Regions from separate parts of the Geodermatophilus sp. SYSU D00703 genome, predicted to be linked through region 1. Evidence: riboswitches for the same ligand, from Rfam matches in the RefSeq annotation. Region 1 holds a riboswitch; each other region holds the start of a gene.
The links. A riboswitch is a leader RNA that binds a small molecule or an ion and turns the genes downstream of it on or off. The one in region 1 is predicted to bind cyclic di-AMP.

Region 2: it holds a riboswitch for cyclic di-AMP, as region 1 does, so the genes downstream of both, ACI782_RS22455 (aggregation-promoting factor C-terminal-like domain-containing protein) here and ACI782_RS14365 (LysM peptidoglycan-binding domain-containing protein) in region 1, are expected to answer to the same signal.
Region 3: it holds a riboswitch for cyclic di-AMP, as region 1 does, so the genes downstream of both, ACI782_RS15835 (LysM peptidoglycan-binding domain-containing protein) here and ACI782_RS14365 (LysM peptidoglycan-binding domain-containing protein) in region 1, are expected to answer to the same signal.
Region 4: it holds a riboswitch for cyclic di-AMP, as region 1 does, so the genes downstream of both, ACI782_RS03655 (aggregation-promoting factor C-terminal-like domain-containing protein) here and ACI782_RS14365 (LysM peptidoglycan-binding domain-containing protein) in region 1, are expected to answer to the same signal.

What each region holds. Positions count from the first base shown of each region.
Region 1 covers NZ_JBJGYU010000013.1:64,975-71,971, forward strand. Annotated here, with positions in the region: gene ACI782_RS14340 (hypothetical protein) at 1-884, shown strand, start outside; gene ACI782_RS14345 (hypothetical protein) at 1,084-1,533, shown strand; gene ACI782_RS14350 (VOC family protein) at 1,644-2,147, shown strand; gene ACI782_RS14355 (cyclase family protein) at 2,144-2,953, shown strand; gene ACI782_RS14360 (alkaline phosphatase D family protein) at 3,047-4,630, opposite strand; cyclic di-AMP (ydaO/yuaA leader) riboswitch at 4,929-5,089, shown strand; gene ACI782_RS14365 (LysM peptidoglycan-binding domain-containing protein) at 5,092-5,928, shown strand; gene ACI782_RS14370 (SDR family NAD(P)-dependent oxidoreductase) at 6,066-6,461, opposite strand; gene ACI782_RS14375 (hypothetical protein) at 6,643-6,837, shown strand.
Region 2 covers NZ_JBJGYU010000036.1:28,147-35,143, reverse strand. Annotated here, with positions in the region: gene ACI782_RS22470 (AmiS/UreI family transporter) at 1-609, shown strand, start outside; gene ACI782_RS22465 (FMN reductase) at 667-1,290, opposite strand; gene ACI782_RS22460 (LLM class flavin-dependent oxidoreductase) at 1,287-2,447, opposite strand; cyclic di-AMP (ydaO/yuaA leader) riboswitch at 2,656-2,805, shown strand; gene ACI782_RS22455 (aggregation-promoting factor C-terminal-like domain-containing protein) at 3,043-3,942, shown strand; gene ACI782_RS22450 (hypothetical protein) at 4,126-4,335, shown strand; gene ACI782_RS22445 (class I SAM-dependent methyltransferase) at 4,332-4,967, shown strand; gene ACI782_RS22440 (flavin-containing monooxygenase) at 4,995-6,497, shown strand; gene ACI782_RS22435 (SDR family NAD(P)-dependent oxidoreductase) at 6,494-6,997, shown strand, end outside.
Region 3 covers NZ_JBJGYU010000016.1:25,072-32,068, forward strand. Annotated here, with positions in the region: gene glgX (glycogen debranching protein GlgX) at 1-781, shown strand, start outside; gene treY (malto-oligosyltrehalose synthase) at 783-3,128, shown strand; cyclic di-AMP (ydaO/yuaA leader) riboswitch at 3,435-3,595, shown strand; gene ACI782_RS15835 (LysM peptidoglycan-binding domain-containing protein) at 3,599-4,174, shown strand; gene ACI782_RS15840 (hypothetical protein) at 4,194-6,602, opposite strand; gene treZ (malto-oligosyltrehalose trehalohydrolase) at 6,726-6,997, shown strand, end outside.
Region 4 covers NZ_JBJGYU010000002.1:29,365-36,361, forward strand. Annotated here, with positions in the region: gene ACI782_RS03635 (SRPBCC family protein) at 1-38, shown strand, start outside; gene ACI782_RS03640 (hypothetical protein) at 126-359, opposite strand; gene ACI782_RS03645 (hypothetical protein) at 881-1,435, opposite strand; gene ACI782_RS03650 (alkene reductase) at 1,520-2,605, opposite strand; cyclic di-AMP (ydaO/yuaA leader) riboswitch at 2,798-2,958, shown strand; gene ACI782_RS03655 (aggregation-promoting factor C-terminal-like domain-containing protein) at 3,203-3,643, shown strand; gene ACI782_RS03660 (LLM class flavin-dependent oxidoreductase) at 3,717-4,700, opposite strand; gene ACI782_RS03665 (dihydrofolate reductase family protein) at 4,769-5,395, opposite strand; gene ACI782_RS03670 (ABC transporter ATP-binding protein) at 5,491-6,997, opposite strand, start outside.

The DNA.
Region 1 (6,997 bases):
CGGTCGAGGAGACGTTCTTCCGGATGCTCAAGTTCGCCGAGTTCGACGTCGCCGAGCTGTCCCTGTCCAGCTACGTCATGACGCTGAGCAAGGGGGCGCCGTTCGTGGCGGTGCCGGTCTTCCCGTCCCGGGCGTTCCGGCACAGCGGCGTCTACGTCCGCGCCGACTCCGACATCAAGGACCCGGCCGAGCTCGCCGGCCGGACCGTCGGGGTCCCCGAGTACCAGATCACCGCCTCGGTCTGGATCCGCGGCATCCTCGCCGAGCACCACGGCCTGCCGGTCGGGTCGGTGCGCTACCGCACCGGCGGGCTCGACGAGCCGGGCCGCACGGAGAAGGTGGAGCTGGACCTACCGCCGGGGGTCGACGTGGCCCCGATCGGCCCCGCCGACACGCTGTCGCAGCTGCTGCTCGACGGGGAGCTCGACGCGGTCTACAGCGCCCGCAACCCCGGGCCGTACAACACCCCGGGCGGCGGCGGGATCCGGCGGCTGTTCCAGGACCCGGCGGAGGTCGAGCGGCAGTACCACGCCCGCACCGGCATCTTCCCGATCATGCACACGCTGGTGATCCGCCGGGAGGTCTACGAGCAGCACCGCTGGCTGGCCCAGGAACTGGTCAAGGCCTGCGCCGCGGCCAAGGAGGTCGGGCTGGCCGGCATCGGCGAGACGGCCGCGCTGCGCTACGCCCTGCCCTGGCTGTGGGCCGAGGTCGAGCGCACGCGGGCCGCGCTCGGCGAGGACTGGTGGCCCTACGGCCTCGAGTCCAACCGGACCACGCTGGAGACGTTCCTGCGGTACCACCACGAGCAGGGCCTCTCCCCGCGGCAGTACGAGCCGGAGGAGCTGTTCGCGCCCGAGTCGCTGGCCGCGTTCGTCATCTGACACAGAGGTCACCTGACACAGGAGTCACCTGACTCCGTACACGAGAGCCCCGGTCCCCCGCGGAGGGTCGGGGCTCTCGTGCGTCCGGCGCCGGTGCCGACGGGGATGGCGTCCACGGGACCAACGGCCCTGCTCGGGGCGGCGACTCCTGGGCACCGTGGAGACGCCCGCCCGAGACCCGACCCGAGGAGCACCCCCGTTGACCCTCGCCGCGCAGACGCCCCGCCCCAGGTCCGCCCCCACCGGCCCGGCCCGGCCCCGCCGCATCCCCGGCGGCTCGCCCGACGGACGGCGCTGGGAGCTGCTCGTCGAACCGACGGGGGTCACCGTGGTGATGTCCGAGTCCGCCGTCGCCGAGGCGCACGTGCGCGAGCCGGACGGCGAGGTCGTCGTCGAGTTCTGGGTCGACGGCCCCGACCTGCCCGACCCGCTGAGCGCGCAGCTGGCCGCGCAGACCTTCGCCCACCCCGCCGTCCGGGCGCACCGACGGATCCTGGTCTGCGTCCCGCGCAGCGACGCCGTCCTCCTGCGCGAGGCGCGGCAGCGGATCGAGGGGGCGCGGACCCGCGCCGCCGGGACGACGTGCCTGGTCGAGGGCCGGGTCGGGGACCGCCCTGTCGTCCCCCGGCCGCGGGTCCCCGGTCGCTGACCGCCGGCCCGTCGCGCTCCGACCGGCCGGCGGCTCGACGGCTGGCAGACTCCCCCGGTCGCCCGCCCGGCCCGCTGCCGGCCCGCCCCGCTTCGAGAGGACGTCCCGCGATGACCACCACCGCACCCGACCCCGCCGCGCTGGAGGCCGAGCGCGCCCGCATCCGGGCGGCGCACCTCAAGCCCGCCGGCGAGCGCCCCGCCTCGACCGCGCGTGGCCTGCACCACACCGCGCTGATCAGCAGCGACGTCGAGCGGACCGTGCGCTTCTACCAGGACGTCCTCGGCTTCCCGCTGACCGAGCTGATCGAGAACCGCGACTACCCCGGCTCGTCGCACTTCTTCTTCGACATCGGCAACGGCAACCTCGTCGCCTTCTTCGACTTCCCCGGCCTGGACGTCGGCCCCTACGCCGAGGTGCTCGGCGGGCTGCACCACATGGCCATCAGCGTCGACCCCGAGCGGTGGCAGGAGCTGGTGCAGCGGCTCTCCGACGCCGGGGTGCCGCACGAGGTGCACAGCGGGGTGTCGGTGTACTTCCGCGACCCCGACGGCGCCCGCATCGAGCTGATCGCCGACCCGCTCGGGGAGATGTACGGACACCACGTCCTGTGACCCCGGGCGGCCCCTCCCAGCAGGGAGCGCGCCATGAGGCGACTCGTCGACATCTCCGTCCCACTGATGGCCGGCATCGCCTCGGACCCGCCCGGCCTGCTGCCGGAGATCGACTACTACACGCACGAGCAGACCGCCGAGGAGGTCGTCTCCTACTTCCCGGGGCGACCGTCGACGACCTGCCCGACCGGGAGGGATGGGCGCTCGAGCGCGTCCGGATCGCCACGCACAGCGGCACGCACGTCGACGCCCCGTACCACTACTCGAAGGTCATGGACGGCGGCGCCCGTGCCATCACGATCGACGAGGTCCCCCTGGAGTGGTTCCTGCAGCCGGGCGTGAAGCTGGACTTCCGGCGCTTCCCGGACGGGTACGTGCTCAGCGCCGCGGACGTCGAGGCGGAGCTGGCGCGCATCGACCACGCGCTCGCTCCGTTGGAGATCGTCCTCGTCAACACCGCGGCCGGTGCTCGCTACGGCCAGGAGGACTACGTCGCCTCCGGCTGCGGGATGGGGCGGGAGGCCACCCTGTACCTGCTGGAGCGGGGCGTCCGGCTGACCGGCACCGACGCCTGGAGCTGGGACGCGCCGTTCGTGCACACGGCTCGCCGCTTCGCCGTCGACCACGACCCCTCGGTGATCTGGGAGGGGCACCGCGCCGGCCGGGAGATCGGCTACTGCCACATCGAGAAGCTGCACAACCTCGAGGCCCTGCCGCCCACCGGGTTCGAGGTCTCCTGCTTCCCGGTGAAGGTCTCCTCCGCGTCGGCCGGGTGGACCTGCGCCGTCGCGATCTTCGAGGACTGACCGGCCGCCCACGCCCGTGCGCACCCGGGAACCGGGCAGGGGGTCGCTGCCGTGTGGGCCCCGCTCCTCCCGGGCGGCGCACCGCCCGGCCGGTCAGGCGGGGGTCAGCTCGGTCTGGTGCAGGACCTCCCCGCCGACGGTCCGCAGCTGCACGGTCATGACCCCGCTCGCCCCGTCGATGCGGACGGAGCCGAGGAACTGGGACGTGTCGCCCGGCGCCCGGTTCGGGGTGTCGGCGACCCGGGAGAAGACCACCCGGGGGCCGAACGTGCCGTCGAGCGCACTGCGCCCGAAGGGCGCGGCGTGCAGCGGGCCGGAGACGAACTCCCAGAACGGGTCGAAGTCGGGGAAGGCCGCGCGCTGCGGGTCGTAGTGGTGGGCCGCGGTGTAGTGGACGTCGCCGGTGAGCCAGACGACGTTGCGCACCCCGCTCCGCCTGAGGTCCGACAGGAGGCGGGCGATCTCCAGCTCCCGGCCGGCCGGTCGCCCCGGGTCGCGGTCGGCGACGCCGTCCACGTCGATCGGACCGTCGGGCACCACGAGCCCGATCGGCATGTCGGAGGCGACCACCTTCCACAGCGCCCGGGACGTGGTCAGCCGCCGGGTGGCCCTGGCGAGCTGCTGCTCCCCGAGGATGCGGGCGCCCGGCCCGCCGGTGGTGGTGTCCCCCGTGTTCGGACCGCGGTGACTGCGCAGGTCGAGGGCGACGACGTCCAGCAGCGGGCCGTAGGACAGGACGCGGTCGATGCGGCTGCCGGCGACCGGTGTGTACTCGAGGAAGGCCCGCCGGCCCCGGGCGGCGAGCGTGTCGACGTCGGTCACGGTGTACCGGTGGTCGTCCAGGACCTCGCGGGGGTACCAGTTGTCGGTCACCTCGTGGTCGCTCCACTGGAGGAACTGCGGGACCTCGGCGGTGAAGCGGCGCACGTTGTCGTCGAGCAGGTTGTACAGGAACTGGCCCCGGTACTCGTCCAGGGTCTCGGCGACCTTGCTCTTCGCCGGGGTGACCACGTTGCGCCACACCGTGCCGTCGGGGAGGACGACGGTCTCCGTCAGCGGCCCGTCGGCGTAGACGTTGTCGCCGGAGTGGACGAAGAAGTCCGGCGCGAGCCGGCGGACCGCCTCGAAGCCGGTCATGCCGCCGGTGCCGGGGTTGATCCCCCAGCCCTGCCCGGCGACGTCGCCGGACCAGCTGAAGCTCACGTCCCGCCGGTCGACCGGGGCGGTGACCAGCCGGCCGACGAGCGGTTCGCCGGCGCGCCCGGGGTCGTCGTCCCCGGTGAAGGTGACCCGGTAGAACAGCTCCGTCCCCGGCGGCAGGCCGTCGACCAGCACCTTCCCGGTGTGGTCGGTGTCCGGCCCCACGTCGATCCACCGCTGCGCGTGGGGCCTGCGGAAGTCCGCCGTGGCGGCCACCTCGACGTGCATCCGGGCCGGGCGGTCGGTCCTTGACCAGACGACCGCCGAGCGTGCGGTCACGTCCCCGCTCTGCACGCCCCACCGTGCCTCGGGTCGCGACCGCAGGAGCGCCGGGCCGCCGAGCGCGAGTGACCCACGGCCGGCGAGACCGCCGAGGCCCACGCCGGCCCCGACGAGGACGGCGCCCTGCAGCAGCTGCCGCCGGGTGAGGTCCCGAGGGGCACCGGTCCGGCCGCGGCGGGTCGGGGGATCGGGCATGTCCGTCTCCGTCCTCCAGCCGTGCGCCACCACCGTCCCGTCGTGGATCGACCTGCAGTCGACACCCGGGCGAGCCCTGGGGAAAGCCCGATCGTCCCGGTGCAGGCAGGGCCCGAACGCACCCGACTGTGTCGCAGTCCACGGGACGCGCGGACGCGCGTCCCGACCAGCGCGTCCGTCTCACGAACACCACGGTGTGACGGCCGTCACGGCGACAATGCACATGACAGTACGTAGCGTTTTGGCTGCGCTCAGCAAACGAGAGCGCGGCGCCGGTCCGCCAAACCCTGCCCACCGGCTGCCATCCACACCGACCTCAGGGCAGGGGTGGGGGACCCACGTTCCACGGCGCGCTCCGGCTCACGGCACGGCGCGTCTCGGGGTGGAGCCGCGATCCGCGGCCGGGCACCGATCGCCCGAACCCGACAGCTCACCTCGCCGGCGGTGATCGGAGACCACCCATGGCAAAGCACCGCGCGCCCCGCTACGTCCGCACCAAGAAGGCGATCGCCAAGGCCCCCGTCGCGGCCGGGGCCACCGTCGTCGGACTCGGCGTCCTCAGCAGCTCCCCGGCCCAGGCCGCGGACGGGACCCCCTCCACCACCGTCGCGGAGGCACCGGTCCTCGCGCCGGCCCCCGCCGCCGAGCCGGCCCCCGCCGCGGTGGACGACTACACGGTCCAGCTCGGCGACACGGTCGCGGAGATCGCCGGTGCGGTCGACCAGCCGTGGCGGGAGCTGTACGAGCGCAACGTCGGCGTGATCGGCAGTGACCCGAACCTGATCGTCCCGGGTCAGGTCCTGCTGGTGACCGGCGCCACCTCGGCCGCCTCGGCCGCTCCGGCTGCCCCGGCGGCGCCCGTCGAGGCAGGCAGCGTGGGCAACTCGGCGCCAGCGGCCGTCGCCGCCGCCGCTCCGGCGGCCCCGGCGCCTGCGCCCGCGCAGATCAGCAACAGCGCCGGGCCGATCAAGCCGGCCGCGCAGGCCGCCGCGAACGCCGTCGTCTCCGACGTGCCCGGCGCCGCCGGCATCACCCTCGGCGGCACCCGCGCCAGCGCGGTCGACCCGCACGGTCACCCCTCCGGGCTGGCGGTGGACTACATGGTCCTGACCGACGCCGCCCTCGGCGACGCCATCGCCCAGTACCACATCGACCACTGGGACGAGCTCGGCGTGGAGTACGTCATCTGGCAGCAGCGGATCCTGACCTCGCCGACCGGGGCCTGGAAGCCGATGGCCGACCGCGGTGGCGTGACGGCCAACCACTTCGACCACGTCCACACCAACTACCGCGGCTGACCCCTCGGCCCACGACTCCCCCGGGCCCCGGCCGCCGCGCGCGGCCGGGGCCCGCGTGCCCTCCGGGACGGGTCATGTCTCCGGCGCGATCCGGTACGGCGCGGTGCCGCCGGCGTCGACCTGGAAGGCCATGCCGGTCACGTAGCGCGCCTCGTCGGAGGCGGGAACAGGACGGCGTTGCTGATGCCGACCGCCTCGACCCAGGGGACCGGGAGCGCGTTGACCGCCTTGCAGCCCTCGGCGGCCTCCTCCCGGCTGGCTCCGGGCAGGCCGAACACCTCGTACGTGGCCGGGTTCTGCACCATCGGGGTGTCGACCGTGGTCGGGTGCACCGAGTTCACCCGGATCCGCGCCGGCGCGAGCTCGACGGCCAGCGTGCGCATCAGCCCGGTGACGCCGTGCTTGGCGGCTGGGTAGTGGCCCGAGTTCGGGAACGCCACCAGGCCCGCCGTCGAGCTGGTCAGGACGATCGACCCGCCCTCGCCCCGCTCCAGCATCGGGCGGGCGGCGGCCGTGCCGACCAGAGAGGCCACCTCGCCACCGTCCACGCCTCCCCGTCGGACCGGTATCGCACCGAGCACGCGAGGGTCACCGGCGCCTGCGCCCTGGGACCGTCACCTCCCGCGTCGGTTCATCCGCTGCGGGTGAGGCTCGCAGACGGCGGAGGACACCAGCATCAGGACCCCGGGGAGACGCGCTCACGGGGAGGCCGCGGTGCGGTGGTTGACCGAGCAGTTCATCGCCCACCCGGAGATCGCGGGCCTCCTGGCTCTCGGGGGGCCGCAGCGGCCGGTCCGCACCTCAGCGGCCGACCCGCACGGCGAGCGGTACGAGCAGGCCGGCCGGTCTCTGGCCGCGATCGGCCGGCCGCACGTCGAGGAGGAGCAGAAGGCGCAGCAGGGCGGATGAGCTCCTGCCCGCGGCGACAGCGCGGCTCCCGCCACGCACCGCCCGACGTGCCGGCGACCGACCCCGCCGGCGGCCCTCCGGCGCCGACGCCCGCGGGCTGGTGCAGCTCGTCCTGCTCGCCGCCGCCATCGGCATCCCGGCGGCGGTGCTCGCCGCCGCC
Region 2 (6,997 bases), on a different contig from region 1:
CTGATCGTCAGCTCCGGCGGGGACCCGGCGGTGATCCTGGGCGCCTCGGGGATCTACCTGTTCGGGTTCACCTACCTCTACGTGGGGATCAACCTGCTGGGCAACCTCGACGGCACCGGGCTGGGCTGGTTCTCGGCGTTCGTGGCCGTGTGCGCGGTGGTCTACTCCGGCCTGAACTTCTTCTACGCCGTGCCGCGCGACCCCGGGTTCGGCGTCATCTGGCTCTACTGGGCCGCGCTGTGGTTCCTGTTCTTCCTCGTCCTCGGGCTCAAGCGGGAGGAGCTCACCCGCTACACCGGCGCGATCGCGGTCGTCGCCGGCACGGTGACCACGGCCCTGCCGGCGTTCCTGCTGCTCACCGGCTCCTGGGCGCAGTACAGCGGCACGTGGGCGGTCATCCTGGCGATCGTGTTGATCCTCAGCCTGGTCGTGTCCTACCCGCCGCTGCGGGCCCGCCCCGAGCCGGCCGTGCCGCCGTCGGCACCGGTCCCGCAGGGCGCCTCCGAGGCGCCGGAGGGCGTGCCGGTGGCCCGTCACTCCACCGAGCGCGGCGGGGCCGGCACCACGACGCCGGGTCCGTCCGGACGGACGGGCGGTCCGACCGCCTGACCGGGGAACCCGTCGGGCCCCCTCCGCTGCTGCGGAGGGGGCCCGACGCGCGACGGGTCAGTTGCCGCGGAGCAGCTCCTCGAAGGACGGCACGTCCTCGAACGGGTCGGCCGGACGGCGGGCCGCGGTCGGCCGGCCGGCGACCAGGTCGGCGAGCTCACCGGCAGCGCGGTCGATCCGCGCGGCCAGCGCCTGGTCGACGCCGCCGGCGCCGGCCCAGTCCTCGGAGGCGGCGAACACCCCGGTGGGGACGGCGATCGCCCGCAGGTACGCGAACAGCGGGCGCATGGCGTGCTCGATCACCAGCGAGTGCCGCGCGGTGCCCGCGGTGGCGCCGAGCAGCACCGGCGTCCCGGTGAGCGAGTCCTTGTCCAGCACGTCGAAGAACGTCTTGAACAGGCCGCTGTAGGAGGCGGAGAACACGGGGGTCACCGCGATCACCCCGTCCGCGCCGGTCACGGTCTCGATCGACGCGCGCAGCGCGCCGTTCGGGAAGCCGGTGACCAGGTGGTCAGCCAGGTCGCGGGCGTGCTCCCGCAGCTCGACGACCTCCACGGTCGCCTCGTCGCCCCGCTCGCGCAGGGCGGCGACGGTGGCCGCGGTGAGCCGGTCGGCGAGCAGCCGGGTGGACGACGGCGTCGACAGCCCCGCGCTGACGACGGCCAGGGTGCGGGTGGTCATCGGACGGTCACCTCGGCGGAGACCTCCTCGGCGGTGCGGCCGGTGACGTCGTCACCGGCGACGTGCACGGTGCTGTCCACCGCACCGCCCCGGGCGGCGACGAGGGAGGCATGGGTGGGGGCGTCGGGCACGTGCGCCGGCTTGAGTGCGGCGAACTCGCGGCGGAGCACCGGCACGACCTCCTCGCCGAGGATGTCCAGCTGCTCGAGCACGGTCTTCAGCGGCAGGCCGGCGTGGTCGACGAGGAACAGCTGCCGCTGGTAGTCGCCGACGTAGTCGCGGAAGCCGAGGGTGCGCTCGATGACCTGCTGCGGGCTGCCGACGGTCAACGGCGTCTCGCGGGAGAAGTCCTCCAGCGACGGGCCGTGGCCGTAGACCGGCGCGTTGTCGAAGTAGGGCCGGAACTCGTTCACGGCGTCCTGGCTGTTCTCGCGCATGAAGACCTGGCCGCCGAGGCCGACGATCGCCTGGTCGGCCGCGCCGTGGCCGTGGTGCTCGAAGCGGCGGCGGTAGAACTCGACCATCCGCTGGGTGTGCTCCTTGGGCCAGAAGATGTGGTTGGAGAAGAAGCCGTCGCCGTAGTAGGCGGCCTGCTCGGCGATCTGCGGGGAGCGGATCGAGCCGTGCCAGACGAACGGCGGGACGCCGTCCAGCGGCCGCGGGGTGGAGGTGAAGCCCTGCAGCGGGGTGCGGAACTGGCCGGACCAGTTGACGACGTCCTCGTCCCAGAGGCGGCGCAGCAGCGCGTAGTTCTCGACCGCCAGCGGGATGCCGTTGCGGATGTCCTGGCCGAACCACGGGTAGACCGGGCCGGTGTTGCCGCGGCCCAGCATCAGGTCGACCCTGCCGTCGGCCAGGTGCTGCAGCATCGCGTAGTCCTCGGCGATCTTCACCGGGTCGTTGGTGGTGATCAGCGTGGTCGCCGTCGACAGCTGCAGCGTGCTCGTCCGCGCCGCGATGGCGGCCAGCGTGGTGGTGGGGGAGGACGAGAAGAACGGCGGGTTGTGGTGCTCGCCGAGCGCGAAGACGTCGAGCCCGACCTCCTCGGCCTTCTGCGCGATGGCGAGGACCGCCTTGATCCGCTCTCCCTCGGTGGGCGTGCGCCCGGTCGTGGGGTCGGTCGTGATGTCGCTGACCGTGAAGATCCCGAACTGCATCTCGTGCTCCAGGTGGTTGAGAGCGCAACTACTGCTGCGTGCAACGGTCTCACAGCCTGGGTATTCCGCCGACGCCCGCACCAGTGCGCGAGGTAACTCACGTGGCGGATGTGACTCGCGGGATTGTCACGGGACGGTAACGGCCCATACGGTGGCTGTCGTCCGGTCGGTGGAGCGCCCCATCCGGGGAGCCTGGCCGGACGCCGCCGAGTCGTGCCCGCACAGCCGCGGGCGCGAGCCGGGGACCCACCGCAGTACTGGGGTGAGTCCTGTCCGCCGAGCCTCGCTCGGAGGACAGGTAGGGCACCTTCCCGCCCGAACCCGTCAGCTAACTCGGTAGGCGGCCACGGAAGGAACGGAGAGCACCCGCTTGCCTCACCCACGGGCCCTCGCGGCCCGCAGGGTCACCCGGCCACGCGCGCCCCGCGCCTCCTCCCTGGCCCGCTGACCCCGCCAGCCCGCGACCGCCGGCGTCCGCGCGTCCCTCGCTGACCGCGCCCGGTACCCATCCGCACACCGACCACAGCACCGGGCTGTCCTCGCCCCGCCGAGGACTGCCCGCGCGCGCCCCCACGCCCTGGAGCACCACACCCCGATGACCTCCCGCACGCCGCACACCCCGCGCCCGGCCGACGCCGCCCACACCGAGCCCGCCACCCTCGAGCTCACCGCCGCCGAGCCGGCCACCGCCGAGCTCTCGACCACCGAGCTCGCCGCCGCCGACGCCCCCGCCGCCGACGCCCCCGCCCGCCGCCGCCTGCGGCTGCCGGCCAAGGGGCGCCGTCCGGCCTTCCTGCTGGCGACCGCCGCCGCCGGCGCCATCGTGGTCAACGTGCTGACCACCGGTCAGCCGGCCGCCGAGGCCGACACCGCGACGGTGGGCGCGCCCACCAGCGTCGCCGAGCAGCTGGGCCTCGCCGGCTCGTCGGCCGCCCCGGCGTCCCCCGACCTCGCGGCGCTCGAGGGCCTCACCGCCTCGCGCAGTGAGCGCGAGGCCGCGCAGGCCAGCGCCGCCCAGGCCCAGGCCGCGGCCGATCAGGCCGAGCTCGACCGCCAGGCCGCCGAGCGTGCCGCGGCCGAGCAGGCCGCCCGCGAGGCCGCCGAGCGCGCCGCCGCCGAGCAGGCCGCCCGCGAGGCCGCCGAGCGCGCCGCCGCCGAGCAGCAGGCCGCGGCTGCCGCGCCCGCCGCGGCCGCCGCGCCGGCGCGGAGCGGGTCGTTCAAGGACTACGCGATGAGCAAGGTCGGCAGCGCCGAGCAGTTCTCCTGCCTGGAGAAGCTGTGGGGCAAGGAGAGCGGCTGGAACCCCGACGCGCAGAACCCCTCCAGCACCGCCTACGGCATCCCGCAGTTCCTCGACTCGACCTGGGCCGGCACGGGCATCGCCAAGACCTCGGACGGCTACCGCCAGATCGACGCCGGCCTGATCTACATCGAGAAGCGCTACGGCACGCCGTGCGGCGCGTGGTCGCACTCCCAGTCGACCGGCTGGTACTGAGCCGACACCTCGCGCGCGCAGAACGTGCGACGCGCGCCGAGAGCCGCACGCCTCCCGAGAGGAGGGGTGCGGCTCTCGGCGTTGGTGGACACTGATGGGGTCTGTCCCGTCGGCGACGGGACGGTGGGAACCGAGACGCAGGTCGGTGGTGATCGCCGACCGTCGACACCAGGGAGATGCAGCGTGGTCCGGCGCGCCGTCCAGCAGGCTCCCGAGTCCGGAGCCGCCACCCGGCTGCCCGAGCGGGCGCCCCGCGACCGGGCTGCCGCCCTCGACCGGCCGATCTCGACCGGCAACCTGCTGGCCGACTGCGAGCGCTGGTGCCGCGACTCCCTGCCCCGCCGGGAGCCGCGCCCGCCGCAGGGAGCGCAGGTGCTGGAGTTCCCGGGGTGAGACTCGTCCCGTCCCGGTTCGTCCGCGCCCACACCCAGGTCCGGCGGCCGTCGTCCGTCCCGGAGGTCCGGCTGCACGTGGCCGACGACGTCGTGGCCCTCTGGGAGGCGATGGAGACCGACGGCGGCGCCGGCGAGACGCCCCCGTTCTGGGCCGCGGCGTGGCCGGGCGGGCAGGCGCTGGCCCGCTTCGTGCTCGACCGGCCCGCGGTGGTCGCCGGCCGCGCGGTGCTCGACCTGGGCTCGGGCAGCGGGCTGGTCGCCATCGCCGCCCGGCTGGCCGGCGCCCGCTCGGTGCTGGCCAGCGACGTCGACCCGTTCAGCCGGACGGCGATCGGCGTCAACGCCGGGCTCAACGGCGTCCCCGGGGTCAGCGTGACCGGCGACGTGCTCGGCCGCGACCTCCCCGGCGTCGACGTGGTCCTCGCCGGGGACGTCTGCTACGACCGGGAGATGACCGAGCGGGTGCTGCCCTTCCTGGACCGCACCCGGGCCCGCGGGGTCGAGGTGTACGTGGGCGACCCGGGCCGGCCCTACCTGCCGCACGACCGGCTGGTCGCCGAGGCGGTGTACGAGATCCCGGAGACCGAGGGTCCCGGCCTGCGCCGGACGACGGTCTGGCGCCTGCCGTGACCCGGCGCCGTCGATAGGGTGCGCCGCGTGGTTGCCGAACTCTCCGCCGCCGAGCACGTCGACGTCCTCATCGTGGGGGCCGGGCTGTCCGGCATCGGCGCCGCGTGCCACTTGCAGCGCGAGTGCCCCGACCGCAGCTACGCCGTCCTGGAGGCGCGGGACGCCATCGGCGGGACGTGGGACCTGTTCCGCTACCCGGGGGTCCGGTCGGACTCGGACATGTTCACCCTCGGCTACTCGTTCCGGCCGTGGACGCAGGCGCGGGCCATCGCCGACGGCGCGTCGATCCGCAGCTACGTGCAGCAGACCGCCCGGGAGCACGGGGTCGACCGGCACATCCGGTTCGGGCACCGGGTCGTCTCCGCCGAGTGGTCGACCGCCGAGGCGCGCTGGACGGTCACCGCCGAGCGCAGCGACACCGGCGAGACGGTGCGGCTGACCTGCGGGTGGTTGTCGGTCTGCTCCGGCTACTACCGCTACGACCGGGGACACCGCCCGCGGTTCCCCGGCGAGGAACGGTTCCGCGGGCCGATCGTCCACCCCCAGCACTGGCCGGAGGACCTGGACTGGGCCGGCGAGCGGGTCGTCGTCATCGGCAGCGGGGCGACCGCGGTCACCCTCGTGCCGAGCCTGGCCGCGACCGCCGCGCACGTGACGATGCTGCAGCGCACCCCCAGTTACGTGCTCTCGCTGCCCGGCCGCGACCCGCTGGCCGACGCGCTGCGCCGCCGGCTGCCGGCGCGCGCGGTCTACCCGGTGGTGCGGTGGAAGAACGTGCTGGTCTCGATGGCGTCCTACCAGTTCAGCCGCCGGCGCCCGGCCGCGATGCGGCGGTTCATCCAGCGGCTGGCCGGCAGGCAGCTGCCGCCCGGGTTCGACGTCGACACGCACTTCGGCCCGCCCTACGACCCCTGGGACCAGCGGCTGTGCCTGGTGCCCGACGGCGACCTGTTCCGCGCCGTCCGCGAGGGCCGGGCGTCGATCGTCACCGACCGGATCGCCACCTTCACCGAGACCGGGATCGCGCTGGAGTCCGGCGAGGAACTGACCGCCGACGTCGTCGTCACGGCGACCGGGCTGGTGCTGCTGCCCATCGGCGGGATGACCCTCACGGTCGACGGCGAGCTGGTCGAGCTGTCCGAGCGCGTCTCCTACAAGGGGATGATGGTCTCCGGCGTCCCCAACTTCTCGATGACCATCGGCTACACCAACGCCTCCTGGACGCTGAAGGCCGACCTCGTCGCCCGCTACGTGTGCCGGCTGCTGCGCCACATGGCCGCCGCCGGGTACGCGACCTGCACGCCGGTGGCCCCGCCCGGCGGAGGCACCGAGCCGTTCATCGGGCTGAGCTCCGGCTACGTGCAGCGCAGCCTCACCGCCCTGCCCAAGCAGGGCTCGCGGGCGCCGTGGCGGCTGTACCAGAACTACGTCCGCGACGTCCTGCTCATGCGGCGCGGACCGCTGGAGGACGAGGGGGTGCGCTTCGCCCCGCGGCAGCCGGCCCGCGACGCCGCGGAGGTCGCCGCGTGAGCCTGGGCCCGTACCGCTTCGCCGGCGGGACGGCGGTCGTCACCGGCGCCGCCGGGGGCATCGGCGCGGCACTGGCCTCCGGGCTGGCCGCGCGCGGCAGCTCGCTGGTCCTGCTGGACCGGGACGCCGACGGGCTCGAGGCGGTCGCGGCGGGGATCCGCGCGGCGCACCCCGTGCTCGCCGTCACCACGTACGTCGCCGACCTCTCCGACGCCGACGACACGCGCCGGGTCGCCGACGCCGTCGCCACCGCGCACCCCGAGGTCACGCTGCTGGTCAACAACGCCGGTGTGGCCCTCGGCGGGCGGTTCGACCAGGTGACGGCCGAGGAGTTCGACTGGGTCCTGGCGGTCAACCTGCGGGCCGTCGTGACGCTGACGTGGGCGCTGCTGCCCACGCTGCAGGCGCACCCCGGGTCCCACCTGGTCAACGTGTCCAGCCTGTTCGGGCTGATGGCGCCGGCCGGCCAGGCGGCGTACGCGACCAGCAAGTTCGCCGTC
Region 3 (6,997 bases), on a different contig from region 1:
CTTCGTCACCGCCCACGACGGCTTCACCCTCACCGACCTGGTCTCGTACAACGAGAAGCACAACGAGGCCAACGGCGAGGGCAACAACGACGGCGAGAGCCACAACCGCAGCTGGAACTGCGGGGTCGAGGGCGCGACCGTCGACAAGAAGGTGCTCACCCTGCGGGCCCGCCAGCGGCGCAACTTCCTCGCCACGCTGATGCTCAGCCAGGGCGTGCCGATGCTGCTGCACGGCGACGAGCTCGGCCGCACGCAGCAGGGCAACAACAACGGCTACTGCCAGGACTCCCCGCTGACCTGGGTCCACTGGGACGAGGTCGACGAGGGCCTGCTGGCGTTCACCAAGCTGGTGACCCGCATCCGCGCCGACCACCCGACCTTCCGACGGCGCCGGTTCTTCCACGGCCGGCCGGTCCGGCGCGAGGAGGGTGCGCCGGTGCAGGACGTCGCCTGGCTGACGCCCGCCGGCGACCTGATGACCGAGGACGACTGGGACGCCGGGTTCAGCAAGGCGATCGCCATGTACCTCAACGGGCACGGCATCCGCGAGACCGACGAGCGCGGCGACGACGTCGTCGACGACCACTTCTACCTGGCGTTCAACGGCTCCTCCGAGCCGATCGACTTCTGCCTGCCGTCGGAGGAGTACGCCGGGTCCTGGACCGTCCGCCTCGACACCGCCGAGATGGGCGAGGTCGAACCCCTCGAGCTCAAGCCGGGCGAGACGATGACGCTGCAGGACCGCTCCATGGTGGTCCTCAGCGCGCCGCGGCGGTCCTGACGTGGGCGAGCCGACCCCCGAGAGCGAGCCGCTGAGCGAGGAGCGCCGCCGCGACGTCCCGACGGCGACCTACCGGCTGCAGGTCACCGCCCACTTCCCCCTGGACGACGCCGCGGCGGTCGCCGGCTACCTGGCCGACCTGGGCGTGAGCCACGCCTACTCGTCCCCGCTGCTGCGCTCGGCCTCGGGCAGCACCCACGGCTACGACACCGTCGACCACGCGCACGTCGACGAGTCGCGCGGCGGGCGGGAGGGCTTCGACCGGCTGGTCGAGGCGCTGCACGGGCGCGGCCTGGGCCTCGTGCTGGACCTCGTGCCCAACCACATGGGCGTCGCCGACCCGGCGGAGGCACCGTGGTGGTGGGACGTGCTGCAGCACGGCCGGGACAGCGCCCACGCCGCGGCGTTCGACATCGACTGGGACTTCGGCGGCGGCAAGCTGCGCGTCCCGGTCCTCGGGTCGGCGGACGACGTCGAGAAGCTGGAGGTGGTGGACGGCGAGCTCCGCTACTACGACAACCGCTTCCCGATCGCCCCCGGCACCGATGGGGGCACGCCACAGGAGGTGCACGCCCGCCAGCACTACGAGCTGGTCGACTGGCGGCGCGCCGACACCGACCTCAACTACCGGCGGTTCTTCGCGATCAACACCCTCGCCGGGCTGCGCGCCGAGGACCCGGCGGTCTTCGACGCCACCCACCGGCTGGTCCTGGAGATGGTCGCGGCCGGCGCGGTCGACGGGCTGCGGATCGACCACCCCGACGGGCTCGCCAGACCCAGGGAGTACTTGGAGAGATTGGCCCGGCTGTCCGGTAACCGGTGGACGGTGGTCGAGAAGATCCTCGAGCCCGGTGAGGACCTGCCGGAGAGCTGGGCGACCGCCGGGACGACCGGCTACGACGCGTTGACCGAGGTCGACGACGTGCTGGTCGACCCGGCCGGCGAGCCTGCGCTGACCGCGCTGGACACCGAGCTGTCCGGCCGGGCCGTGGAGTACGCCGCGCTGGTGCACGCCTGCAAGCGCGAGGTCACCGACGGGATGCTCGGCTCGGAGGTGGCCCGCCTGGTGCGGGTGATCGGCGAGCTGCCCGGCATCTCGCGGGAGCAGCAGACCGAGGCCCTGGCCGAGCTGCTGGCGGCGTTCCCGGTCTACCGCACCTACCTGCCCGACGGCCGCGAGCACCTCGACGCCACCGTGGCCGCGGTGCGGTCCCGCCGTCCCGACCTGGCCGACGCCCTCGACGCGCTGCACCCGGTGCTGTCCCAGGCCGGCACCGAGGCGGCGACCCGCTTCGAGCAGACCAGCGGCCCAGTCATGGCCAAGGGCGTGGAGGACACCGCCTACTACCGCTGGGCCCGGTTCGTCGCGCTCAACGAGGTGGGCGGCGACCCGGCCCGCTTCGGCAGCACCGTCGCGGAGTTCCACGAGGCGCAGGGGCGCCGGCTGGCGCGCAAGCCGCAGTCGATGACGACGCTGTCCACGCACGACACCAAGCGCAGCGAGGACGTGCGGGCGCGGCTGGCGGTGCTCGCCGAGCTGCCCACCGAGTGGGCGGGACTGGTCCGCGGCTGGCTGGCCCGGCACCGGCTCGCCGACCGGCCGCTGGCCCACCTGGTGTGGCAGAACCTGGTCGGCGCCTGGCCGCTGTCCCGGGAGCGGGCGCACGCCTACGCGGAGAAGGCGGCGCGCGAGGCCGGGACGTCGACCACGTGGACCGACCCCGACGAGGAGTTCGAGGCGCGGCTGCACGCGCTCGTGGACGCCGCGTACGACGACCGCACGACCAGCGCTGAGTTCGAGGGCTTCGTGGCCCGCATCACGCCGCCGGGCCGGTCGAACTCGCTGTCGCAGAAGCTGCTGCAGCTGACCATGCCCGGCGTCCCGGACGTCTACCAGGGCACCGAGCTGTGGGACCTCTCGCTGGTCGACCCGGACAACCGCCGCCCCGTGGACTACGGGCTGCGCCGGCGCCTGCTGGCCCGGCTCGACGAGGGCTGGGTGCCGCCGGTGGACGACGAGGGCGCGGCGAAGCTGCTCGTCGTCTCCCGGACGCTGCGCGCCCGCCGCGAGCACCCCGGGTGGTTCGGCGGCTACCAGCCGGTCGAGGCCACCGGCGCCGCGGCCGGCCACGTGGTGGCCTTCGACCGGGGCGGCGTCGTGACCGTGGCGACCCGGCTGCCGGTCGGGCTGGCCGCCTCCGGGGGCTGGGGCGACACCGCGCTGCAGCTGCCGAACGGGTCGTGGCGGGACCTGCTCACCGGCGACCGGTTCGTCTCCGACGCCGCCGGACTGCCGGTCGGCGCGGCGTTGGAGCGGCTGCCGGTGGCGCTGCTCGTCCGGGACTGAGAGAGGACCCCTCTGCCCCCCGCCACTCGCAGGCTCGCGGCGGGACCCTGCAGAGGGGCCGCTCCAGCACGTCACGAGGCTCAGGCCGAGGGCCCCTGGAGGGTGGCCTTCGACGACGTTCCCGGACTCACGACGGAGAGTTGTCGGCCGAGGGCGGTGCGCTGCCCCCGGCCCGGCCTGTCGCGCCACGCCGGCGCGCAACGCCCGTCGCCGCGCGCGGACCCGGGCGTCCGCTCCTAGCGTCCCGCCCGTGCTCCGGCTGTCCGGCCGGGCACGGCGCCGTCCCGCCCAACCCCGTCCGGCGGCGTCCGACCTCTGCACGACCGTGGACGGGGGTGGGGGACCCACTCTCGGCGCGCTGCAGTGAACAGCGCTGCGCGTCTCGGGGTGAAGCCGCGACCCGCGGCCGGGCAACCGATCCGCCCGAACCCGACAGCTCACCCCGCCGGCGGTCGATCGGAGGATCCTCCATGCCCCAGCACGACCGATCCCGCACGCCCGCACGCGCCCTGCGTCGCGGCGCCGTCGTCCTCACCGGTGCGGCGGCCCTGTCCGCCCTCGCGCTCCCCGGCACGGCCTCGGCCGCGGAGCACGACTGGGACGGCGTCGCCCAGTGCGAGTCCAGCGGGAACTGGCACATCAACACCGGCAACGGCTACTACGGCGGCCTGCAGTTCAGCGCGAGCACCTGGGCCGCCTACGGCGGGCACGAGTTCGCGTCCAACGCCCACCTGGCCAGCAAGGAGCAGCAGATCGTGGTCGCCGAGCGCACCCTCGACGGCCAGGGCATCGGCGCCTGGCCGAACTGCGGCCGGTACCTGACCGGCGGGTCGTCGGCGCAGGCGGCGGCCCCCGTCGCGACCGAACCCGAACGGGCGTCACGGGACCACCGCACGGCGGCCGGGAGCTACGTCGTCCGGGCCGGGGACACGCTCGGCACCATCGCCGCGGCCCACGGGATGAGCTGGCGCGACCTGTACGCGCGGAACCAGGACCGGGTGAGCGATCCGAACCTCGTCTACGTGGGGCAGTCGCTCGTCGTCTGAGCCGCACCGTCCGCGCAGGTCACGGGGGGCCGGGCTGGCCCCCCGTGACCTGGCCGGCGCCGGGCGACGGCATCGACCGTCGAGCTGCGGCCGCGCCCCGGGCGACGCCGACCGCCATCGGCCAGTCCGGGTCGGCCCAGTAGCGGCTGTGTGCCAACAGCGGCGGCTCCGGCGCGGACTGGTTGTCCGGGTCGGAGGCGACCGGGTCCAGCAGGCGCCACTCGCCGCCGCAGACCCGTCGCAGGGTGCGGGGATCGCGCCAGTCCTCCTCCGGACCGTCGTCCCAGAGCCGGCGTGACCGGAGCGGGCCGGTCTCGGGCGTCCGGTCCCAGCTCCGGACCGGCCCGGCGATCGGGTCGGTCTCGCGGAACAGGCTCACCCAGCGCTCCCCCCAGGTGTCGCTGAGCCAGCGGAGCACACCAGGGCCCACGTGCGCGGGGAACACGCGGCAGAACTGCATGCGCAACTGGGAGCCGAAGGTCACCAGCCCGACTCTCGGGTAGAGCTCGGGAGCGATCGAGCGCAGCGCGGCCAGGCTGACCAGGCTCCCCTGGCTGTGCGCGGCCAGGACCACCTGGTCGGCCTCCCCCTCCTCGGAGAGCAACCACTCGATGCGGTCGACCAGCGCCGGGACCGCCACCTGCGAGTACGCCGCGGGCACGAACGGGTGCGCCGCCCGCGGCCAGAACGCGATCACGTCCCAGACGACGTTGACCCTGCGTCGCCACCGGGCGCCCTCCGGCGCGGATACGAACGCCCGGGATCCCAGCACGGCGAGGGCGACGGCGAACAGGAACAGGACGGCGGAGCCGAAGCCGACGAGCCCCCGCGCCCAGGGCCCGTCAGCGGTGACCGCGCTGGCCCAGCCCCACGGGGACGGGAGGTCGCCCGGAGCGCAGGCGGCACGGTCGCACCCGCTCCGCACCTGCTCGGCGACGGCGGCGAGCGACAGGACCCAGCCGACGAGGGCGGCGACGACGAACACCGGCGCGAGCACGTTCTTCAGGCGGGCGGCGGACACGGCGCGGGCCACCCGCTCGAGCCCGGCGTCCGAGAGCCGGGGGCGGTCGGCGCCGTCGGGGGTGTACATGGCGGCCACGACGGCGCGGCGTCGCCGCGCCGCCGCCGCGCGGCGGGACCACGCGAGCACGCCGACGACCGCGATGAGGGCCACCGCCACGCCCCAGCCATAGGCGATCCGCTGCAGGTACGTCGGGACCTCCACGCCCGCGTCCAGCACCAGGTCGAGCGCGACCTGCGCCAGGTACGTCGTCCCGGCGGCCAGGCCGATGCCGAGGAAGCAGCCCGCGGTCGCGACCAGCCCACCGGCCCAGCCGCCGGCCAGTCGCCGCAGCCGAGCCGGGGTCGCCGGGTCCTCGGGCGTCAGGGCGGCCAGGACCAGCACGGTGACCGCGAGGAGGGCCAGCGCGAGCAGGGCGGCGGCGCAGAGGCCGGCGGTCGCCCCGTCCGACCAGGGCAGGGACCTGCCGGACGCGGCCGCGGTCGGGCCGAGCCGCCAGAGGGTGGTCCCGCCCGCCGCGAGGAGCAGGGACGACGTGGCCAGCACCAGGAGGCTCAGCCAGCGGGCCACGCGTCCCCACGCACTGCCGGCGACGTCCAACGCCGTGCCGCTGGTGCCCGGCGCGTCCCCGAGCATCGCCACCAGCACCACGGCGACGGCGAGCACGCCGGTCGACCACCGCGCCCACCCTCCGTCCCCCGCCGCCGCGAACGAGAAGCAGGCCAGGAGCGCGAGGGCGGCGGCCACGTGCAGCCGCCGCAGGACCGGGGCGTCGGGGTCGCCGCGGAAGAAGTCGGGCGAGGAGAAGCCCGGCCGCGGCCCACCGGTGCGCTGGTGCCGGCCTGGGTCGGCGAACGGGCTGTCCGGGGCCGCAGGCGCAGCCCGGTCCGTCCCCAGGCGGGAGAGCAGGAGGACCACGACGGCGGTCACGGCGAGGCCGAGGACCACCGGCTCGGGGCGCCCTCCTCCGAGCGGGAGGTCCGCCCGCTGCCCCAGCGCCTGCCAGGCCAGCAGGTCGACGACGCCGATGACCACCGACAGGACGAACACGAGGGTCAGCAGGAGGCCCAGGACCCGCAGGACCCCGCTCACCAGCGCTCGGGCGATCCGCCCGGCCCGACCCTGCGCCGCCGGGAGCATGAACTGCGACGCGTTGACGATGCCGAACGGGACGAGCAGCAGCCAGAGGGCCCGCCACCGGGAACCCGAGGTCAGTCGCCCCCAGTGGAAGGCCTCGAGCACCCGGCCGTCGTCCTCCGGTGGCAGCGGGGTGTGGTCGGGCCCTGTCCGGCGCACGTGCGCCACCGAGGCGTTGCCTCCCGTGGCCGCGACGTGGTCGGTCTCGAGCATCTCGCTCTCCGGCGTCCCGCTGACGCCGTGCACGCGCAGCTCCACCCACGTCGCCATGGCGTTCCCCCAGCCCGGCGCACCGGTGGACTTTCCGCGGTTGACCGCCGGGTTGGCGGGAATGCTGGACCTGCCTCCCCACGAGGGGAAGGCAGATCCGTGCGCTCCCCGGAGGTCCCCCGCATGTCCGAACCCGTCGAGTTCTCCGTCTGGGCGCCGGTGCCCAAGCGGGTCCGGCTCCAGGTCGACGGCACGGTGCACGACATGCACCGGGACGACGGCGGCTGGTGGCGTGCCGAGGTCGAGGCCGGGCCGGAGGCCGACTACGGGTACCTGCTCGACGACGACGAGAAGGTGTACCCGGACCCGCGCTCGCGGCGTCAGCCCGGCGGCGTGCACGGGCCCTCCCGCCGGTTCGACCCGTCGGCGTACCGGTGGGGTGACTCCGCCTGGAC
Region 4 (6,997 bases), on a different contig from region 1:
TCCTCGTCGGCTGGCTCCTGGGCCGCCGCAGGGGTTGACTTCGCCGACGTACTGCGGGCCCTCTCGATCGACTCGAGAGGGCCCGCAGCGTGATGTCGCACTTCGTCGTTGGATGGATCGACAGGCTAGGCAGTCAGTACCGCAATCAGCGCGCCAAGGCCGGTGGCAGCAACCACGAGGGAGCTGTAGAGGTCGAGGCGTGCGGCGACCTTCTCTCTGCGCCCGGACCCACTCTCGTCCTTCGCCCAGAGAGCCATGAGTTTGCTCGCAAAGGCGAGCGCTCCCCCCACGATGCCCGCCACCGCAATCCAGGGCGCCAGGATGGCTAAGTCCTGGACTGAGGCGTTGAAGAAGTCCATGCACACAGTCTCTGTGCGTGTTCGCCCATTCAGGGATCGCGACTCGTGTGACGTGACTCAAGAGGGACACGGGTAGCCCACCGCGGAGCCCTTGGCTTGTTCGGCCTGCCTGTTGCAGGGCGCGGCGGTGGGTGAAGCCCAGCCGGCCACCGCGGGCACGACCACCCAGGCGACGAGGACGAGGATCGACTGCGTCTACTCCGCACCCTGGCCCAGGTTCAGCACGGCGTCCGCCGGATCGAGCTTCTCGCCGATCTCCGCCTTGAAGCCCGACACCACCGGGATGACGCCCAGCACCACCTGGGTAGAGGCCGGTCAACGCCGCGGGGGTGTGTGCCAGGGCCGCATCCACGCCCGCCTGTCACCGCGAACGCCGCGCCGGCGCCCCCACCGCGCCGATGGGCCGCCCGGCGCGTCCCAGGCGACGCCGTCGAGCATCGTCAGGAGCACGCCGGCCGTCAGCGCCGTGAACAGAGCCGCGAACGCCGTCCCGAACAGCGTCACTCGACGGCTGACCGCCGTCACGAGGCGCGGGCCTCCGCGCGGAGCTGGACGGCGGCCAGCAGCTCCCACCGGATCGCCGAGCTGCCCGGCCGGATCACCCGCCAGTAGCGGGCGAAGCGCCGCCGCGTGGCCGGGTCGGTCGCCGCCACACGCGTCTCCGAGCTGAGCTCCGTGCCGCCGCGGGACGGCGTCAGCCGGAAGTCCATCGCCGCCTTCACCCAGCCCGGCTCAGCGAAGCGGTGCACCCCGTCGGCGTCGAGCGCCGGTGGGGCCTCCCCTCCGGAGAGCCGCCACGCCTGCAGCACGCCACCGAACACGGCCGAGGCCGGTGGCTCCGAGGAGAGCAGCGGCACCGGCACGGCGTCGAGGAACGGCCGGTCGCGGAGGTGCCCGAGGCCGCGCCCGGCGAGCACGACCGGCAGGAAGCGGGCGGCGCTGAGCACCGTGGTCACCGGCAGCCGGGACATCCGCACCCGGTGCAGCTCCGCCCACACCGCCGTCGGCGGGGCGTCGATCCACTGGGCCTGGCGGGTGACGTGGTCGGCGGCCGGCACGACGTCGTCGAGGTCCACGCGGCTCCCGTACCCGGTCCGAGAGCGTGGTGTGCACCCAGCGCGGTCCCGGACGGCGCCGGACCGCGCTGGGTGCACAGGGCGTCAGCTCGCCCGGCGGTCCTGCAGGGGCGGGTAGTCGGTGTAGCCCTCGGGGCCGGCCGCGTAGAACAGGTGCGACCGGATCTCGTTCTCCGGGTGCTCGCCGGCCCAGCGCTGCACCAGGTCGGGGTTGGCGATGACCGGACGGCCCACGGCGACCGCGTCGGCGTGGGCGGCCTCGATCAGCTGCACCGCCTCCTCGCGCGTGGTGACGGCGCCGAAGCCGCTGTTGGCGATCAGCGGGCCGCCGAATCGCCGGCGCAGCTCCTGCACCAGCTCCCCGGCCGGCTCGCGGTGCAGCACCGACAGGTAGGCCAGGCCCAGCGGGGCGAGCTGGTCGAGCAGCGCGCCGTAGGTCGCGCGGACGTCGTCCCGGTCGGTCTCGAGGGCGTCCTGGATGTCGTGCTCGGGCGAGATCCGCAGGCCGACCCGGCCGGCGCCGATCGCCGCGGCCACCGCCGTCACCACCTGGACGACGAAGCGCGCCCGGTTCTCGGGGGACCCGCCGTACTCGTCGGTCCGCCGGTTGGACGCCGGGGAGAGGAACTCGTGCAGCAGGTAGCCGTTGGCGCCGTGGATCTCCACGCCGTCGAGGCCGGCCTCGATCGCGCGGCGGGCGGCGGAGACGAAGTCCTGCACGACGTCGCGGGCCTCGGCCACGGTGAGCGCGTGCGGCACCGGGTAGGGCTGCTTGCCCTTCTCCGTGTGCCCCTCGCCGTCGATGGCGATGGCGCTGGGCGCCACGACGCGGCGGCCGCCGTTGACGTCGGGGTGGGTGACCCGGCCGCCGTGCATGACCTGCATGACGATCCGGCCGCCGCGGGCGTGCACGGCCTCGGCGACGCGGCGCCAGCCCTCGACCTGCTCGTCGGTGACGATGCCGGGCTGGCCGACGAACGCCTGCGACTCGGGGCTGGGGTAGGTGCCCTCGGTGACGATCAGCCCGACGCCGGCACGCTGCCGGTAGTGCTCGACGACGAGGTCGCCGGGGACGCCGGAGGCGCCGGAGCGCATGCGGGTGAGCGGGGCCATCACGACGCGGTTGGCGAGCTCGAGGTCGCCCAGGGTCACGGGGGAGAACAGGTCCACGGGGAGTTCGACGCTCGACGGAGGGGTCGCCATTCCGGCCGGCGACCGTCACGGCGCTCACAGTGACGCGCGCCTCGCGAGACCCACTATGCCGCCACAGTGGATCGTCGGCCGTCGAGTGGCGGGATGTGTGAGGCGTTCTTACGGTGACTGCGTCCGGCCGATCGTCGCCTCCCGAGCCTGGGGAGCCCGCGCCGGACGCCGCCGAGTCGCTCCCACCGCAGTGGGCGCGAGCCGGGGACCCACCCGCACCACCCGGGGTGAGTCCCGCTCCCGGGCATCATCCGGGAGCGGGTAGGGCACTCCCAGCCCGAACCCGTCAGCTGACCCGGTAGGCGGCCCGGGGAGAGAAGGAGAACCACCGCGCCCGGGGCCTCGACCCCCCGCGCCCTCCAGGTCCGGGACCGTCGCGGTCCCGCCTGCCCACCCCCAGGGACCAGCCGCACGGCACGCAGTGTCGGTCGACGGCTCCTCGCCGGGCGCCCGTGTCCGGCCGGTGCCGCGCGCCCAGCTGACGACACGGCGACCGCCGCGGCCGGTCCCGCACGCCCCGGCGCCGATGGTGCCGGGCACCGCACAACACGAGGAACCCGCACCATGCACAACCAGCACACCCACCGACCGCGCTCCCTGCACCGGCTCGCCGCCGTCGGTGTCCTGACCCTCGCCCTCGCTCTGGCCCCCGCCGCCCAGTCGGTCGCCCGGGCAGAGGGGAGCCACGGCCTGGCCGGGATCAGCGCCGGCGAGAAGCAGGCCTACAAGGACCACGCCCTGGGCCAGGTCGGTGGCAACCGGACCCAGTTCGGCTGCCTCGACCAGCTCTGGGAACGGGAGAGCGGCTGGAACCCCCACGCCCAGAACCCGAGGAGCTCCGCGTACGGCATCCCCCAGTTCCTCGACTCGACCTGGGCCATGACCGGCATCCGCAAGACGTCGGACCCGTACCGGCAGATCAAGGCCGGGCTGATCTACATCGGGAAGCGGTACGGCAGCGCCTGTGGGGCGTGGCAGCACTCCCGGACCAGCGGCTGGTACTGAGCCGCGAGACACCGAGGGCCCGCTCCCCGCGCGGCGCGGGCCCTCCGGCCGACCTCAGCCGGTCGCCATGGCCTCAGCCGGTCGCCATGGCCTCGGCAGTGAGCTCGACCGAGCGCAGCCGGCCCTCCGTGCCGGGGAACTGGTGCGCCACGATCAGTTCGTCGGCGTCGGCCTGCTTCGCGAAGCCCTGGAGGTACTCGCGCACCTCGGCCGGGGTCCCGACGGCGGTGTGGGTCAGCATCGTGTCGACGTGCAGGCCGGCACCGCCCTCGAGCAGCAGCCGCGCCTCGTCGTCCGTCAGCGAGCGGCCGCGGCCGAAGAGCCCGACGGCCAGCGTCCGGCGGACGGCGGCGTAGGCCTCCTCGGCCGCCGCGCGGGTGTCGGCCGCGACGACGTTCACGCCGGCGATGACGTGGGGCTCGGCGAGCTGCTCGGACGGCTGGAACTCTCGCCGGTAGGCCGCGACCGCGGGCTCGAGCATCGCCGGGGCGAAGTGCGACGCGAACGCGTACGGCAGGCCGAGCGCGGCGGCCAGCGTCGCCCCGAACATCGACGAGCCCAGCACGTACAGCGGCACGTGCGAGCCCTTTCCGGGGATCGCGTCGACGCCGGGCACCCGGGAGTCGCCGGCCAGGTAGGCCTGCAGCTCGAGGACGTCCTGCGGGAAGCGGTCGGCCGAGCGGGGGTCGCGGCGCAGCGCGTACATCGTGCTCTGGTCCGAGCCGGGGGCCCGACCCAGGCCCAGGTCGATCCGGCCCGGGTACATCGCGTCGAGGGTGCCGAACTGCTCGGCGATGGTCAGCGGCGCGTGGTTGGGCAGCATGACGCCGCCGGCGCCGAGCCGGATGGAGGACGTGTGCGCGCCGACGTGCGCGATCAGCACGCTGGTCGCCGACGACGCGATCTGCGGCATGTTGTGGTGCTCGGCGTACCAGACCCGGCGGTAGCCGGTCTGCTCGGCGCGCTGCGCGAGCGCGACGCTGGCGGCGATGCTGTCGGCCGCGGTCGAGCCCTTGGCGATCGGCGCCAGGTCGAGGATGGACAGCGGGGTGCTCATGGGGCGGTACCTCTCGCGTGGTGTTGCCACGAGCAACCGATCCGGCGCCGCTGCCCTTCCCGGGTGTGTCACTCCTCGTACTCGGGCCCCACCGAGCCGGTCTCCACCTCGCCGGCCCGCTGGTACGTGGCGATCAGCGCGCCCGAGCCGGTCGCCTTCGACGTGGTCAGCCGCCAGGTGCGCGGGACCGCCCCCTCGCCGAACAGCCGCTTGCCCTGGCCGAGGGTGACCGGGAAGACGACCAGCCGCAGCTCGTCGACCAGGTCCTCGTGCAGCAGCGTCTGCACCAGCCCGGCCGAGCCGTGCACCTGCAGCTCACCGCCGTCCTCGGCCTTGAGCGCCCGGACGGCGGCGGGCACGGGGCCCTCCAGCAGCCGTGCGGTCTCCCACTCCACCGCGGTGAGGGTCCGCGACGCGACGTACTTGGTCTTGTCGTTGAGGCCGGTCGAGACCGCGCTGCTCTCGTCGCGCATCTTCGGCCAGGACGCGTAGAAGATGTCGTAGGTGCGCCGGCCGAGCAGGAAGTCCTGCGCCGGGACGAACCACTCCTCCATCTGGGTGCCGAGGTCGTCGTCGAAGTGCGGCACCAGCCAGCCCTCGTACGAGAACCCGCCCTCCGGGTCCTCGCCGGGTCCGCCGGGGGCCTGCATGACGCCGTCCAGCGTGACGAACGTGGTGACGACGAGCGGTCGCATCGAGTCCCTCCTCGGGTCCGGCCGGCCGCGGTGACCGGTCTCCCCGGTAGGACGGCGTCCGCGCCGCCTGCTCATCGGTGGGCCGGCGTCCGCGCTCACGCGGCCAGGGCGACGTCCCGGTCGGCGGCGGCCACCAGCTCGGCGTAGCGGCCGCCGGCGGCGAGCAGCTGCTCGTGCGTGCCGCGCTCCACGACGCGCCCCGCCGCGAGGACGGCGATCCGGTCGGCGCCGCGCACGGTGGACAGCCGGTGGGCGATGGTGATCGTCGTCCGGCCGCGGCAGGCCTCGTCGAGGGCCGCCTGCACCGCTCGCTCGGTGGCGGTGTCCAGCGCGCTGGTCGCCTCGTCGAGCACCAGCACCCGCGGGTCGCGCAGCAGCGTGCGGGCGATCGCCAGCCGCTGCTTCTCCCCGCCGGAGAACCGGTGCCCGCGCGCGCCGACCACGGTGTCGTAGCCGCCGGGCAGCGCGGCGATGACGTCGTGCACCTGGGCGCGGCGGGCGGCGTCCTCGACCTCGGCGTCCGTGGCGTCGGGCCGGGCGTGCCGCAGGTTCTCCCGCACCGTCGCGTGCAGCAGGTAGGTCTCCTGCGCGACGACGCCGACGACCTGGGCCAGCGTGGCGAGGGAGAGGTCGCGGACGTCGACGCCGTCGATCGTCACCCGGCCGGCCGTGGGCTCGGCCAGCCGCGCGACCAGCGAGGCCAGCGTGCTCTTGCCCGAGCCGGTCTCCCCCACCAGCGCCAGCGTCGTCCCGGCCGGCACCGCCAGGTCGACGTCGGCCAGCGCGGGCCGGTGCCCGTCGGGGTAGGTGAAGGAGACGTCCTCGAAGCGCACCTCGCCGCGGACCGCGGCGGGGTCCAGCGGCACCGGGTGGGCGGGGTCGTCGATCTCCACCGGCAGGTCGAGGTACTCGAACACCCGGCTGAACAGCGCCATCGAGCTGGTCACCGAGACCCCGACGTCGAGCAGCTGCATGAGCGGGCGGAACAGCGCGGTCTGCAGCGTGGTGAAGGCGACGAGGGTGCCGATGGTCATGCCGCCGGATGTCGCCGGCAGGCCCGCAGCCAGGTAGATCACCGCCGGGATGCCGGCGAACACGATGCTCATGGTCGCCATCCGCCAGCGGCCGGCCAGCTGGGAGCGCACCTCGAGGCCGACCAGCCCGGAGGAGGTGTCGGCGAACCGGCGCGACTGCGCGGGCCCGGCGCCGAGGGTCTTGCCGAGCAGCACCCCGCTGATCGACAGCCCCTCCTCCACCTGGGCGTGCAGGTCCGCGAGCGCGCGCTGCCGCTGGGCGGTGACGGTGCGCCGCATCCGCGCGACACGGCGGGTGAGCAGCACCGCCGGCGGTAGGACGACGAGGGACAGCAGGGACAGCCGCCAGGACAGCGCCACCATCGCGAGCACGGTGCCGACGACGGTGGTCGCGTTGGACGCCAGCGAGGTCGCCGTCGAGGTGACCACCGACTGCATGCCGGCGATGTCGTTGGTGAGCCGCGACTGCACCTCCCCGCCCCGGGTGCGGGTGAAGAAGCCCAGCGACTGGCGCTGCAGGTGGCTGAAGACCGCCGTCCGCAGGCCGTGCATGACGTGCTGGCCGACC